DNA from 3 places in the Stenotrophomonas sp. STEN013 genome. Region 2 is predicted to be linked to each of the others. Evidence: predicted binding sites of a transcription regulator. Region 2 holds the regulator's gene; each other region holds the start of a gene.
The links. The regulator FliA, encoded in region 2, starts transcription of late flagellar genes. The targets are predictions, from matches to a motif close to TAAAGTTTNNCNNNCNNNGGCCGATAA.
Positions count from the first base shown of each region.

Region 1: a site for FliA is predicted at 2,031-2,057, ahead of ACVOMH_RS03660 (GGDEF domain-containing protein). Genes of this name have one in related genera too.
Region 3: a site for FliA is predicted at 1,490-1,516, ahead of ACVOMH_RS06245 (HDOD domain-containing protein). Genes of this name have one in related genera too.

Region 1 covers NZ_JBRREO010000001.1:826,803-831,301, reverse strand. Annotated here, with positions in the region: gene ACVOMH_RS03665 (RNA polymerase sigma factor) at 1-370, opposite strand, end outside; gene ACVOMH_RS03660 (GGDEF domain-containing protein) at 426-1,970, opposite strand; gene ACVOMH_RS03655 (Rossmann-fold NAD(P)-binding domain-containing protein) at 2,085-2,717, shown strand; gene ACVOMH_RS03650 (SDR family NAD(P)-dependent oxidoreductase) at 2,739-3,497, opposite strand; gene ACVOMH_RS03645 (VOC family protein) at 3,549-3,935, opposite strand; gene ACVOMH_RS03640 (hypothetical protein) at 3,964-4,305, opposite strand; gene ACVOMH_RS03635 (dihydrolipoamide acetyltransferase family protein) at 4,479-4,499, opposite strand, start outside.
Region 2 covers NZ_JBRREO010000003.1:62,113-66,611, forward strand. Annotated here, with positions in the region: gene ACVOMH_RS08110 (chemotaxis protein CheA) at 1-1,770, opposite strand, end outside; gene ACVOMH_RS08115 (protein phosphatase CheZ) at 1,775-2,395, opposite strand; gene cheY (chemotaxis response regulator CheY) at 2,395-2,787, opposite strand; gene ACVOMH_RS08125 (RNA polymerase sigma factor FliA) at 2,801-3,547, opposite strand; gene ACVOMH_RS08130 (MinD/ParA family ATP-binding protein) at 3,544-4,428, opposite strand; gene flhF (flagellar biosynthesis GTPase FlhF) at 4,415-4,499, opposite strand, start outside.
Region 3 covers NZ_JBRREO010000002.1:440,004-444,502, reverse strand. Annotated here, with positions in the region: gene ACVOMH_RS06250 (phospholipase D family protein) at 1-392, shown strand, start outside; gene ACVOMH_RS06245 (HDOD domain-containing protein) at 389-1,450, opposite strand; gene ACVOMH_RS06240 (hypothetical protein) at 1,586-1,873, opposite strand; gene ACVOMH_RS06235 (MFS transporter) at 1,943-3,151, opposite strand; gene ACVOMH_RS06230 (carboxylesterase family protein) at 3,277-4,071, shown strand; gene ACVOMH_RS06225 (LysE/ArgO family amino acid transporter) at 4,114-4,499, opposite strand, start outside.

The DNA of each region.
Region 1 (4,499 bases), on a different contig from region 2:
TCAGTGCATTGAGTTGGGCCAGACTGGCCGCATCCTCGGCGCTGTCGGCCACCGCGGCGAGGTCGTCGATGCGCGCGGCATCGACATCGCGGTGGTGATGCAGGCGCAGGCGCTGGTGGCGCAATTGCGAGATCGCCACATTCAGCGCGATGCGGTACAGCCAGGTGCTGAATTGCGCGCGCTCCGGGGCGAAGGCGGGGAACGCGCGCCAGGCCTGGATGCTGATCTCCTGGAGCAGGTCCCTGCGCTCCTCGCTGTCATGGCAATAGGCGCGGGCGACCTTGAGCACGATGCCCTGATGCTGTGCCAGCAGCGCGGCGAAGCGCTGCTGCAGATCCTCGCTCGTCCCGGCCATCATGATGGTGTCCATGCCCTGATGATTCGCACCAGCGCAGGAAATATCACAGCCTTGTCCAACTTGCCGCTCAGTCGGCCAGGATCGCCAGGTTGCGGCCGCCGCGCTTGGCGGCATACAGGGCACGGTCGGCGCGCTGCAGCAGCGCATCGGCCGTTTCCCCAGCCACCGCGCTGGCGACGCCGGCACTGAAACGGACCTGCACGCGCTGGTCCTCATGCAGGAATGGCCGCTGGACCAGTGCGGTCTGCAGCTGTTGCACCGTTTCCAACGCCGCCCCGCGGCCCAGCTCGGGCAGCACCAGCACGAACTCGTCGCCGCCCAGCCGGGCGATATGATCGCGGCCGCGCAACCGATGCTGGATCACCGCCACCAGTTGCCGCAGCGCCTGATCGCCGCCGGCATGGCCGTGGGTCGCGTTGGTCTGGCCGAAGTGGTCCAGGTCCAGCATCGCCACGCTCAGCGGCGTGGTGCCGGCGCGCAGTTCCCCGCCCAGCACTTCTTCCAGGCCACGCCGGTTGAGTGCCCCGGTCAGGGGATCGGTCCGCAGCTGACTGCCGACTTCTTCCAGTTCACGTTCCAGTTGCAGCACCCGCTGCTCGGCGGCGACCGCCTCGGCCCGGGCATTGGCCAGGTGGTCGCGCGCGCGCAGCGCCTGCGCCTGCACGCGCGCGGTGTCCTGCAGCACGTCCTGCAGCAGCTGGCTCAGATCGGCGATGCTGCGTGCCTGGCGGACCGAGATGGCGTAACTGGCCAGACGGTCGTGGTAATCGCCGGTATCGGTGGCCATGCCGTCCACCTGCTGGACGAAATCGATCATCAACTCCTTCATCGCCGTCTTGGAGGCGTCGATGCCCTGCTTGAGCAGGCCCTGGCGATAGATCACCTCCCGCAGGTCGTTGCGGGTGTGCTCCAGCGAACTGCGATCCAGCGGGCCGCCCAGCAACTGGCGCACCGCGCTGATCTGCCCCTGCAACCAGCTGCCGCCCTCGAGCAGTTCGGCGATGTTTTCCAGCAGCAGATCGAACAGGTTCAGCAGCAGGTCGTGCTGTTCCTGCAGCCCTTCGCTGCGCACGCCGACCTGGTGGCACAGCTCGCGCAGCTGCTGCTCCACTGGCGCCAGCGACTGGCCCGGCTGCCAGTGGCGCAGTTCGGCGCCCATCCGTTCGGTGTGCTGCTGCAGTTCCGGCGCCTGTACCAGCAAGCCGGCCAGCACCGCATCCAGGGTGTTGCGCAGCAGGTCGCGCAGCTTGGCGGCATCGCCGTTCGCCGATGGCGTGGTGTCCAGTTCGACCGTGCGGATGTACTTGTCGATCAGTTGCCGCAGCAGGCGGCCATAGCGCTCCCAGTCGCGCTCGGCCTGGGCGCTGTGCAGGCGCTGGCCCATGTCGCCCAGCTCGCCGGGCAGCGTGGCCATGCCCTGGGCGAAGGCGTGCAGCAGCGCTTCGGGCTCGCGGGCGGCGGCGAACAGCAGCTGCAGCTGTGCCATGCCCTGGGCGCCCTCGGCCGGCCGTGGACTGTTCACCGCCGGTTCGGCGCTTGCCGCCTGCCGGCGTGACAGGATGCGTCCCAGCCCGGCGCCGCGGGGAAGGGGAGTCTCGGTGCTGTCGGCCATTGCGGGAGTCCGGGCAGGAAGCGGGCGCGCTGGCGCCGGGAAGGTGGTAAGCAACCCCCATTATCGGCAAGGTGGGCGCCTGCTTGAACGGCAAGCGATCACGGGAGGTAACTGATGCGGGTATTGCTGGCGGGCGCGACCGGACTGGTTGGTGCGCAGGTGCTGCGGCAGCTGCTGGACGATCCGCGCTGCAGCGGTGTGGTGGCGCCAACGCGGCGGCCGCTGCCGATGCGCCACGCGCGGCTGCTCAATCCGGTACACGACTTCGCCGCCTTGCCGTTGGAGGCGCCGTGGTGGCGGGTGGACGCGGCCATCTGTGCGCTGGGCTCGACGATTAAACAGGCCGGTTCGCGTGAAGTGTTCCGGCAGATCGACCACGGCTATCCGCTGCTGATCGCGCAGGCGGTCAAGCGCCAGGGCTGCGAGGTGTTCGCGTTGAACTCGGCCGCCGGGGCCAATGCGCGCTCGCCGCTGTTCTACAACCGGGTCAAGGGCGAGCTGGAGCGGGATCTGCGCGCGTTGGGGTTCAGCTCGCTGACGCTGGTGCGGCCGGGCCTGATCGGCGGGCAGCGCCGTGAGCGTCGCCCGGCGGAGCATCTGGCCGGCGTGGTGCTGGGCGCGTTGGCACCGGTGCTGCCGCGCGGCTGGCGGATCAATCCGGCCGCGCATATCGCCACCGCGCTGGTGCAGGCGGCGCTGCAGCCGCCACCGGGAGAGCAGGTGGTCGGCGCGGCGGCGCTGGCCTGAACCGATTACCCGGCGTGGCGCTTACGCCTGCAGCGACTGGCCGCCATCCACCGCCAGCACCTGGCCGGTGATCCAGCGGGCGGCCGGTGAGCACAGGAACACCGCCGCGCTGGCGACATCCCCGGCATCGCCGAAACCGCCGAACGGAATCTTCGCGCGGATCTGTTCGTACAGCGCCGGCTCGCTGCTGCGCCGGCGGTCCCACAGGCCGTCGGGGAACTCGATCGATCCCGGTGCGAGTGCATTGACGCGGATGCGTTCGCGCGCCAGTTCGGTGGCCAGCGACACGGTGTAGTAGTTCACTGCGGCCTTGGCGGTGGAATAGGCGGCCGCACGCGGGGTCGGCACCGAGGCGTTGATCGAGCTGATGTTGAGAATCGCCGGCATCGTGCTGCCCCGCAGGTATGGCAGCGCCGCGCGATTGGTCCGCACCGCGGCCATCAGGTCGATCTCGAAGCCGGCTTGCCAGCTGGCATCGTCATTGCCGTTGCCAAACCCGGAGGCGTTGTTGATGACGATATCGATGCCGCCCAGCGCCGCGGCCGCCGCTTCCACCCAGCTTTGGATCTGGGCCGGATCGGCCAGGTCGCAGGCCTGCACATGCACCGGTGCGCCCTCGCGCTGCAGTGTCTGTCGCGCGTGCTGCAGGCCCTCGGCGCCGCGCGCGCACAGCGACAGCCGCGCGCCGGCCCGGGCGAACGCCGCGGCGATGGCCAGACCGATGCCGCGGCTGCCGCCGGCCACCAGCACCCGGGCGCCGGCAAGGGAGGAATCGGACATCGGGGCATCTCCAGCGGAAAAGTGATTGCCATTATCGGCGCGCCGGCGCGGTTACTCCCAGGTGTTGGGGGTCTGTCCGCGCGCCGGATGCTTCATCGCCACCACGCAGAAGCGGTGGCCGGTCGGCGCCTCCATCACCCACCAGCGTTTGACGAAGCCGATGCGGCGCGCGCCCAGTGCTTCCAGCCGGTCGGCTTCGGCGTCGATGTCGTCGGCCTCGATATCCAGATGCACGCGCGAGGGGTGGCTGACCCGCTGCACTTCCACCTGCAGCTCACCGGGCGCATCGCGCAACCGCGTGTACTGCGCGCCGTCGCTGTCGGTCTCGGCCGGCAGCGCCTGCAGGCCCAGTGCGGCGCTCCAGAAGGCCGCGGCGGTATCACTGTCGGTGTCCTGGCAATCGATGATGAAACCGGCCAGACGGCTGCGGTGGCTCATGGCGATACTCCCGGTCGGGTGGCGACGCTCAGCGGGGCAGGTTGGACAGGAACAGCTCGACCTTGCCGCAGGCCGGGCAGGCATGCAGCTCGAACTCCTCGCGGTTGACGAACAGTTCGCCCAGATCGCCCAGCAGGAACGGCATGGCCTGCGAACCTTCGTGGAAGCGCTTGCGGCCGATGAACTCCATCCGCGAGCCCGGGCAGCGCAGGCACTGGATCAGGCGCGGCGGCTGCAGCCATGGCGCGCTGGCCTCGGGCCGGAATGGCCGTTCCGGCGCCGAGCCGTCGGCATGGGTGCCGCAGTTCCAGCACTGTTCGAAGTGACCTTCGTTGGCTTCCTTGCAGTTGCTGCAGATCCAGCTGTTCATCAGGCGTACCGTCGCAGGTGGAGGTGGATGTGCGCATCCTAGCGCCGTGACCGCAGACCGGGGTGACAGTGCGAAACGCGGTGCCCGCGCCATCGGCAACGCAAGGCCCGGTTCCTCCGCCCCAAAAAAAGCCCGCATTGCTGCGGGCTGAAGTCTTGCTGCAAACAAACTGCTCAGTGGGCCAGGGCCAGATC
Region 2 (4,499 bases):
GGCGTAGCCCGGCAGACCGCGCAGCGCCTTGGGCAGGGGTTTGATCACCACTTCTTCGCGGCCACGCACCTGATCCACCACCAGGCCGAAGCGCGCTTCGCCGACCTGCAGCACGACAATGGTCAGCAGCTGCGAGGCCGCCGGGGTCACGTCCAGCCAGCGGCGCAGGTCCACCAGCGCTAGCGTGTGCGACTTGCGGTCCAGTACCGCGCGGCCGTCGAACCAGCCCAGCGCGGTGGCCGGGGCGTGCAGCACTTCCATCACGCGCGCCAGCGGCAGCGCGTAGACATCCTGCCCGGCCTGCACCAGCAGCGTCGGCAGGATTGCCAGGGTCAACGGCACACGGATCAGGAAGCGGCTGCCGCGACCGAGTTCGGACTGGATCTGGATCTGGCCGCTGAGTTCGCGGATGCGCGACTGCACCACGTCCATGCCCACGCCGCGGCCGGAGATATCGGTGACCTGCTGTTTGGTCGAAAAGCCGGGCAGGAACACCAGGTGCAGGCATTCCTCGCTGCTCAGGCGGGCGGCGGCTTCCGGATCGATCAGGCCCTTCTCGCGGGCCTTGGCGCGCAGGCGCTCGGGATCGATGCCGGCCCCGTCATCCTGGATCTCGATGGAGACGTAGTCGCCTTCCTGCTGCGCGGTCAGGCGGACCTGGCCCACGCGCGGTTTGCCCTGCGCTTCACGCAAGTCGGGCGCTTCCACGCCGTGGTCGATGGCGTTGCGCACCAGGTGCACCAGCGGATCGGCCAAGGCTTCGACCAGATTGCGGTCCAGCTCGGTGTCGGCGCCGATCAGCTCCAGGTCCACTTCCTTGTTCAACGAGCGGGCCACGTCACGGGCGACCTTGGGGAAGCGCGAGAACACCTTGCCGACCGGCTGCATGCGCGTGCGCATGACTGCCGATTGCAGGCGCGCGGTGGCGATATCCAGGGTGGACACGGCCCGATCCAGTTCTTCGTCCTTCAATCGCGTACGCAGGGTCTTGAGACGGTTGCGGGCCAGTACCAGCTCACCGATCAGGTTGACGATGGCATCCAGCCGCTTGGTGTCCACGCGTACCGTCTGCTCGGCTTCGGTCGCCTTGCCTGTGGCTTTGGGCGGCGGTGCCGGCCGGGAGGCCGGGGCAGGAGGCGTTGCCGTTGCGGCGGGCGCTGGCGGCGCAGCGGCAGCAGGTTGCGCGCCCGGGGCGGCGCCTCCATGCAGCTGGTCGAGCAACGCTTCAAACTCATCTTCGCTGATCAGGTCATCGCCCGCTTTGGCTGCGGGGGCCGCGCCGGGCGCGGTGGGGCCGTGCAGGGCGTCCAGCAGCGCTTCGAACTCGTCCTCGCTGATCAGGTCGCTGTCGGCGGCGGCCGGCGCGGTCTTCACCGGCGCAGCGACGGGCGCCGCGCCGATGTCGAACTGGGCGATCAGGCTGGCCGGGGCGTGGGCCGGGTCGGTGCCGGCGGAGACCGCATCGAGCATCGACTGCAGCCAGTCCAGCGATTGCTGGGCGGCATCGAAATGATGGGCCAGCAATTGGGCCTTGCCGGACCGGGCCATGCCCAGGGTTTCTTCTGCCGCATGGCACAGCTCGACCATCGGCGTGATCGACAGGAAGCCGGCGCCGCCCTTGAGCGTGTGGAAACCGCGGAACACCACATTGAGCTGGTCGGCATCCTGCGGGGCCTGTTCCAGCGCCACCAGTTGCTCGCCGAGGCGATCGAGGATTTCCTGCGCTTCAAGGATGAAGTCGGCGGCGATGTCGTCGGCAAAAGCACTCATGTGTTTACAGCCCCAGATCCGAGAGCAGGTCGTCAGCGTCATGCTGGGAGACGGCGTGGCGGTCCAGGCCGCTGACCGCCGGGCCAGCCAGCCCGGCATTGCGCGTGTCTTCCTCCGGCGGCGGCAGCCCCAGCGCACCGAAACCTTCGTGTACGCGGCGGACGATGCCGACCACGCGACGGATGATCTGCCCGGTCAGATCCTGGTAGCTCTGGGTCAGTGCCACCTCGGTGAGGTTGTGGCGGATGCGGTCCAGGATCACGTCCTGGCCGGGATTCAGGCCTTCGGCGCGCAGCTGTTCGGTCAGCGTGCGGCATTCCTCGGCCAGGTCCAGCGTGCGATGGGTCGCTTTTTCGGTCATCTCGACCACGTGGTCCAGCCGCGCGCAGGCATCGTCCAGCTCGCCGGCATCGGTGGAAATGCTGGGCAGTTCGCCCAGCGCCTGGCCCAGTTCGCGGGCCAGCCGGCCCAGGCCGGCCATCATCGGCTGGGTGCGCAGCGCGGCCAGCGCGTCGATTTCCCGACGCCAGCCGGCTTCGTCACCGCTCTCCAGTGCGGCCAGTGCATCCTGCAGGCGCTGGATCAGGGCGCTCTTGTCGCCCAGGGTTTCGCTGTGACCGGCCATCAGGCGCTCGCCGCCAGACGCTCGAAGATCTTGCCGAGCTTTTCTTCCAGGGTCTGCGCGGTGAACGGCTTGATGATGTAGCCGTTCACGCCGGCCTGGGCCGCTTCGATGATCTGTTCGCGCTTGGCCTCGGCGGTGACCATCAGCACCGGCAGGGTCTTGAGCCTGGCGTCGGCACGGATCGCCTTGAGCAGCTCGATGCCGGTCATCACCGGCATGTTCCAGTCGGTGACAACGAAATCGAACGGCTGGCTCTGCAGCAGTGACAGCGCCGCATGCCCGTCCTCGGCTTCCGCGGTATTGGTGAAGCCCAGGTCGCCGAGCAGGTTCTTGACGATGCGGCGCATGGTCGAGAAGTCATCGACGATCAGGATGCGCATGTTCTTGTTCAAAGGGCTTTCCTCTTCATGGTTCCTCGAGACCGGCGTCTGCCGCCTCGAATATCTTCAATCGGCCGCGCAGGCGCAGCGTGGCCTGGCCGTGGATCTGGCAGACACGCGATTCGCTGACACCCAGTACCGCGCCGATTTCCTTCAGGTTCAATTCCTGCTCGTAGTAGAGCGAGAGCACCAGCTGTTCGCGCTCGGGCAATTGGGCGATGGCCTTGCCCAGTTCGGCGCCGAACTGGCTGCGTTCGAGCATCTGCTGCGGGGTCGGGCCGCCGCTGGCCGGCGTGTCCAGCTCGCCCTGGTCCTCGATCCGCGATTCCAGGCTCAGCACCTGGCCACGCGAGGCGTCTTCGATCAGCCGCATGTACTCGGGCAGCGGGATGTCCATGGCCTCGGCCACCTCGGTGGCGCTGGCGGCACGGCCGCTGGCCTGCTCCAGCCGGCGGATGGTGCCGGCCGCTTCACGGGCACGCCGGTGCACCGAGCGTGGCACCCAGTCGCCGCGCCGGATCTCGTCGATCATCGAGCCGCGGATGCGGATCGAGGCATAGGTCTCGAACGATGCTCCTTGGTCGGCATCGTAGCTGCGCGATGCTTCCAGCAGACCCATCATCCCGGCCTGGATCAGATCGTCGATCTCCACGCTGGCCGGCAGGCGCGCGGCCATGTGATGGGCGATGCGGCGTACCAGGTCCGCGTGCTGGGCGATGCAGTCATTGCTGCTGGCGCGTTGCACTTCACGGTACTGGGCGGCGGGATTCATGCAGGCACCCCGCGCTGGATGATGCGTTCCAGGAAGAACTCGACGCCGCCGCGGGCTTCGGTCGGGGCTTCCCAGCGCGAGGTTCGCAGCGCGATTTCCTGGAGGGCCAGCGCGGCCGGCGAAGACGGATACGCCTTCACCACCGGCTGCTGGCGCTGCACCGAGAGGCGCAGCCAGTCGTCCTGCGGCACGCAGCCCAGGTAATTCAGCGATACATCCGCCAGGAACTTGTCGCACACGCGCACCAGCTTCTCGTACAGCACGCGGCCTTCGTTGGGGTCGCGCACCATGTTGGCCACGACCTGCATGCGGTCCACACCGCGTTCGCGCGAGAGCACCTTGATCAGCGCATAGGCGTCGGTGATCGAGGCCGGTTCGTCGCAGACCACCACCACCGTGTCCTGCGCGGCCTGGCAGAAGGTCAGCACGCTGTCGGTGATGCCGGCAGCCGTGTCGATGATCATCACGTCCAGCTCGCGCTCAAGCTCGGAGAACACGTTGACCAGACCGACATGCTCGGCCGGCTGCAGCTCGGCCATGTGCCGGCGACCGGATGCGGCCGGCACCACCAGCACGCCGTTGGGGCCTTCGATGATCACCTCGTCCAGCGTGCAGCGCCCGGCGACCAGGTCGGCCAGGGTGTGCTTGGGCTGCAGGCCCAGGATCACGTCGATGTTGGCCAGGCCCAGGTCGGCGTCCAGCAGCAGGGTGCGTTTGCCCATGCCGGCCAGGGCGACGGCCATATTGGCCGAGACGTTGGTTTTACCCACGCCGCCCTTGCCGCCGGTGATCGCAATCGTGCGTACCGGACCGGCCGGCTCGCGACGCGTGGCCGAAAGCGGGAAGGTGTTGGTCAGTTGGGCGTACTCACGCGACGGCATTGTTGGACTCCAGGTTGCAGGGCATATCGGCCGCGCGGCGCAAATCTTCAAGGCGAAGTACAAGATTCGCC
Region 3 (4,499 bases), on a different contig from region 2:
TGCGCCTGTACGAACTCAAGGCCCAGGACCGCCACAAGGCGTCCACCTTCGGCAGCTCCGGCGCCAGCCTGCACACCAAGGCGTTCGTGGTCGATGACCGGCGCGGCTTTGTCGGCTCGTTCAACCTGGACCCGCGCTCGGCCTACCTCAACACCGAGATGGGCGCGGTGTTCGACGATCCGGTGCTGGCCGCGCGCCTGCGCAGCGAATACCTGCGTCTGGCCAGCCCGGCCTTGAGCTACTGGGTCTATCTGGATCGCCAGCACGACCTGCGCTGGCTGGAATGGGCGTCCTCGCCGCCGGAGGTGCTGGGCACCGAACCAGACGCCTCGCTGCTGCAGCGGGCCACCGCCCGCCTGATCAGCTGGCTGCCGCTGGAATCGCAGCTCTAGGCCGCGCTGTCGGCGCCGTCGGCGGCATCGGCACTGACCCGCTTCCACAGCCAGCCGGCCACATGCGCCGGCAGCTGCAGCGCCAGTTGCGCCTCGGCCTCGTCGGCCGGCAGTGCCCCGGCATTGCACAGCATCGACAGCGAGGCGGCCAGCTCCCCCAGCTGCAGCGAGCGCCCCAACCCACTGCCGGCACCGTCGCTGTCCTGCAGCGCCTGCACGATGGCCGGCGCCAGCTCCCAGTGCCGGGCGATGCGCGCGGCGGTTTCGGCCGCACAGCGCTCGATCAGCTGCAGCAGCACAACCGCCGAGGGTTGCAGCAACGGCCGCCGCGCGTAGGCATCGGCGGTGGCCTGCACCACCATCGCCACACTCAGCCCGCGCAGCAACGCGGCCAGCTGCGCGGCGAAGCCGTCCTCGCGCTCCATGCTGCGGGCATGGTCGGCCGCGGCCAGCGACATGCGCAGGGTGTGATCCCACAACAGCCGCGAGAAGCGGCCGCCGTCACGGTCGGAGGAATTCATCACCGGCTGGATCAACGCCGCCGAGATGATCTGGCGGATGCCGTCGTTGCCCACCAGCGTCACCGCCCGCTCGATGCTCTGCACCTCGCGGCGCTGGAAGCGGTACAGCGGGCTGTTGGCGATCCGCAGCAGATTGACCGCCAGCACCGGATCACTGCCGATGATGCGGCTGATCGAACGCGCCGAAGCGGTGCTGTCATTGACGCTCTGGATCAGCTGGGGCAGCAGTTGTGGACGGCGCGGCGTATAGCGCGGCGACAGGTCCGCACGGCCCAGCGTGGTGCTGACCTCGGTGAGCAGGGCCTGATGTTCCGGCCCCGGCGTTTCCTCGGGCAGCGCGGGCAGGCCGAGTGCCAGCACATGGAACTGCTGGCGCAATGCGCTCAGTGCAATGGGTTGCACCTGCGGCAATGACGCCTGCGGGCCGGTGTCGGAAGGTGGCCGCGACGACCAGCGCGCAGGCAGCTTCCGGCCTCCGGCCAGACGCGCGATCAGAACTACTGCCAATGCAGCCGCGATGGCCGCCAGAATCACCATGTTCAACGTATGCGCCATCCGTGCAGAACCCCACCCTCCATATCGGCCGTGGCGGCAGCGAGTTGAGCAGAGCGCCGAACAATGCCCGGCGCCCAGGCAACCGGCCCGGACAGGGCCGGCGTGACGCGGTGTTGCTTACTCTTCGACCTTTTCCAGGACGATGCCCATCGGCCCTTCCAGCGAACCGTCTTCCTTGATGGTGAAGTTCAATTGGGCATTGCCCTGCGGCAGCTGAACTTTCAGCGACTGGCCGTCGCGTTCATAGCTCATCTTCTGTGACACGCCCATGGCTTCAACCGTCACCTCGCCATTGGACTGGAAGGCATAACGGGTGATCCCCATCTGATCGCCATAGGTACCGTTCAAACCCTGGCTACATGCAGACAACAGGCACAGCAGTGCCACGCCAAAAAGCTTTTTCATTGTTTTCCCCTGTGATGTGTAGATACCGCGCTTCCATACGCCGCTTCCGGCGCCGGCGATTCTGGCACATCAACGCTCGCTGGCGCCCGTCGTTACCGGTGTTTGCGTGGCGGTGGTGGGAACAACGCGGCGCACCAGCACCAGCGCGAATGTCAGCCCCGCACCGATGGTCAGCACCGCACCGGTGGCGAACGCGCTGGCCAGGCCGACCTGCGAGGCAATCAACCCGGCCACCACCATGCCCAGCCCGATGCCGACATCCAGCGCGGAGAAATAGGTGGCCACCGCGGTACCGCGCTGCGCATGCCCGCCCAGATTGACCATCATCGTCTGGTAGGCCGGATAGACCACGCCAAAGCCGAAGCCGACCAGCACGCCGGCGGCGTAATACAGCCCCGGCCCCGGCGCCATGGCCATCATCCCCAGCCCGGCCACAATCGCGGCGGTGCCGCCATGGGTGGCCCGCACCACGTTGCCGCCGTCGATCAGTCGCCCGGAGAACGCACGCGAAACCATCATTCCCACCGCCATCAGGGTGAAGAAGATCCCGGTGTTGGCCGCACCCAGCTGCTTGCCATAGATCGCCGCGAACGCCAGCAGCATGCCGTAGCCCAGCCCGATCACCGCCAGATTCAACGCCAGTGGCAGACCCCGCACCAGCAGGAACCGGTCCAGCGACAGCACCGTTGCCGCGCCCCGGCGCTGCTTGCGTGACGAACGCACGCGGGTGGCCACCAGCAATCCGCCAATACCGGCGCCGATGGACACCTTGAAGATCAGCTCGAACGGATAGTGGTCCATCAGCCACAGCCCCACCATCGGCCCCAGCGCCATCGCCAGACTGCTCATCAGACCGAAAAAGCCGATGCCCTCCCCGCGGCGCACCGAAGGAATGATGTCGATCGCCTGGGTCGCCGCCGCCGTGCTGAGCACCGCGAAGGTCACGCCGATGCCCAGCCGCACGATCACGAAGGCCAGGACGGTATGCGCCAGCAGATAGCCGGACGTGAGCAGCACATACCCGGCCAGCGCCGCCAGGTAGGCATGTTTGGCATTGAAACGGTCGACGATGAAGCCGGAAAACGGCCGCACCAGCAGCGCGGCGATCACATAGCTGGAAAGAATGCCGCCCACCGTCGCTTCACCGATCTGCAGCTGCTCCACCAGGTGGAACGGCAACGTCGGCATCAACACGTAGAACGACAGGCCCATCAGGAAGTTGGCCAGGCACGCCAGCAGGAAACCCGGCGTCCACAGGACAGGTTTGAGCTCGGTCATATTGCAGCCAGTCTAGCCAGCGGCGCATGACCTGCCGCCGAACGCCCTGCGCGGGCTGCCCGAAACGATGACGGCGCACCGCCGCTGCGCTTAAGCTGGCCGCCACCGCGCTGCTGGAGCCGCCCATGACCCGCCTGCTGATCGTGCTGTCGATGCTGCTGATGTCCACCGCCTGCACCCTTGCGCGCACGAGTACGGCGGCCGCCGGCCGCGGTCATTTCGAAGCGCGCGAGCTGTCGTTCGAAGGCCGCCTGTTCCGCTACCAGGTCTTCGTTCCGGCCCGCCAGGATCCGTCCGGTACACCGGTCGTGCTGTTCCTGCATGGCTCGGGCGAGCGCGGCGACGATGGCCGCCGCCAGTTGCTGGCAGGGCTCGGCCCGTGGCTGGAAAAGAACGCCGACAGCTTCCCGGCGCTGGTGGTACTGCCGCAGGTGCCCAAGGACGAGGAGTGGCTGGGCCGCAACGCGCGCATGGCGCTGGCCGCGCTGGATGCGGCCAGTACCGAGTTCCACGCCGATCCGCAGCGCACCTATCTCACCGGCATGTCGATGGGCGGCTACGGCACCTGGGAACTGGCCTTGATGCAGCCCCAGCGCTTCGCCGCGCTGGTGCCGGTGTGTGCGGCGATCACCGCCCCGCGCATCGGACGCACCACACTGCGGGTGGATCAGGTGGCCGATGAGACCGATCCCTACACCGCCGTGGCCACACGGCTGCGCGGGGTACCGGTGTGGATGTTCCACGGCGCCGATGACACCGTGGTGCCACCGACCGATGCGCGCCTGATCGCGCAGGCCGCACAGCGGGTCGGCGCCGACCTGCGCTACACCGAACTGCCCGGTGTCGGCCACAACGCCTGGGATCCGACCTACCGCGATCCGGCGATGTGGGCGTGGCTGTTCCAGCAGCGGCGTCCCTGAGCGGCGCGCGCGCCGTGCCGGCTCACCGGCGCGATGCGCGGCTCAGCCGACGCCGCGGATCGCCAGGGTCAGCGCCAGCACGCTCAGGATCACCGCGATCGTGCCGTCAAGCACGCGCCAGGTGGAGGGCTTGGTGAACAGCGGCGCCAGCAGGCGCGCGCCCAGTCCCTGCATGGTCAGCCAGGCCGCGCTGGCGGTCACCACACCGGCGGCGAAGGCCATGCGGTTGTTGCCGAAATTGTCGGCGATCGAGCCGATGACCATCATGTCCAACCAGAAGTGCGGATTGATGATCGAAAAACCCGCCGCCGCCATCAGCGCGGTGCGCAGCGACTGCTCGGCGTCATCGTCCAGCTGCATGCCGCCGCCCCCGCTGAGCGCGCGGCGTGCCGATTGCAGCGCATACCAAGCCAGGAACGCCACGCCGC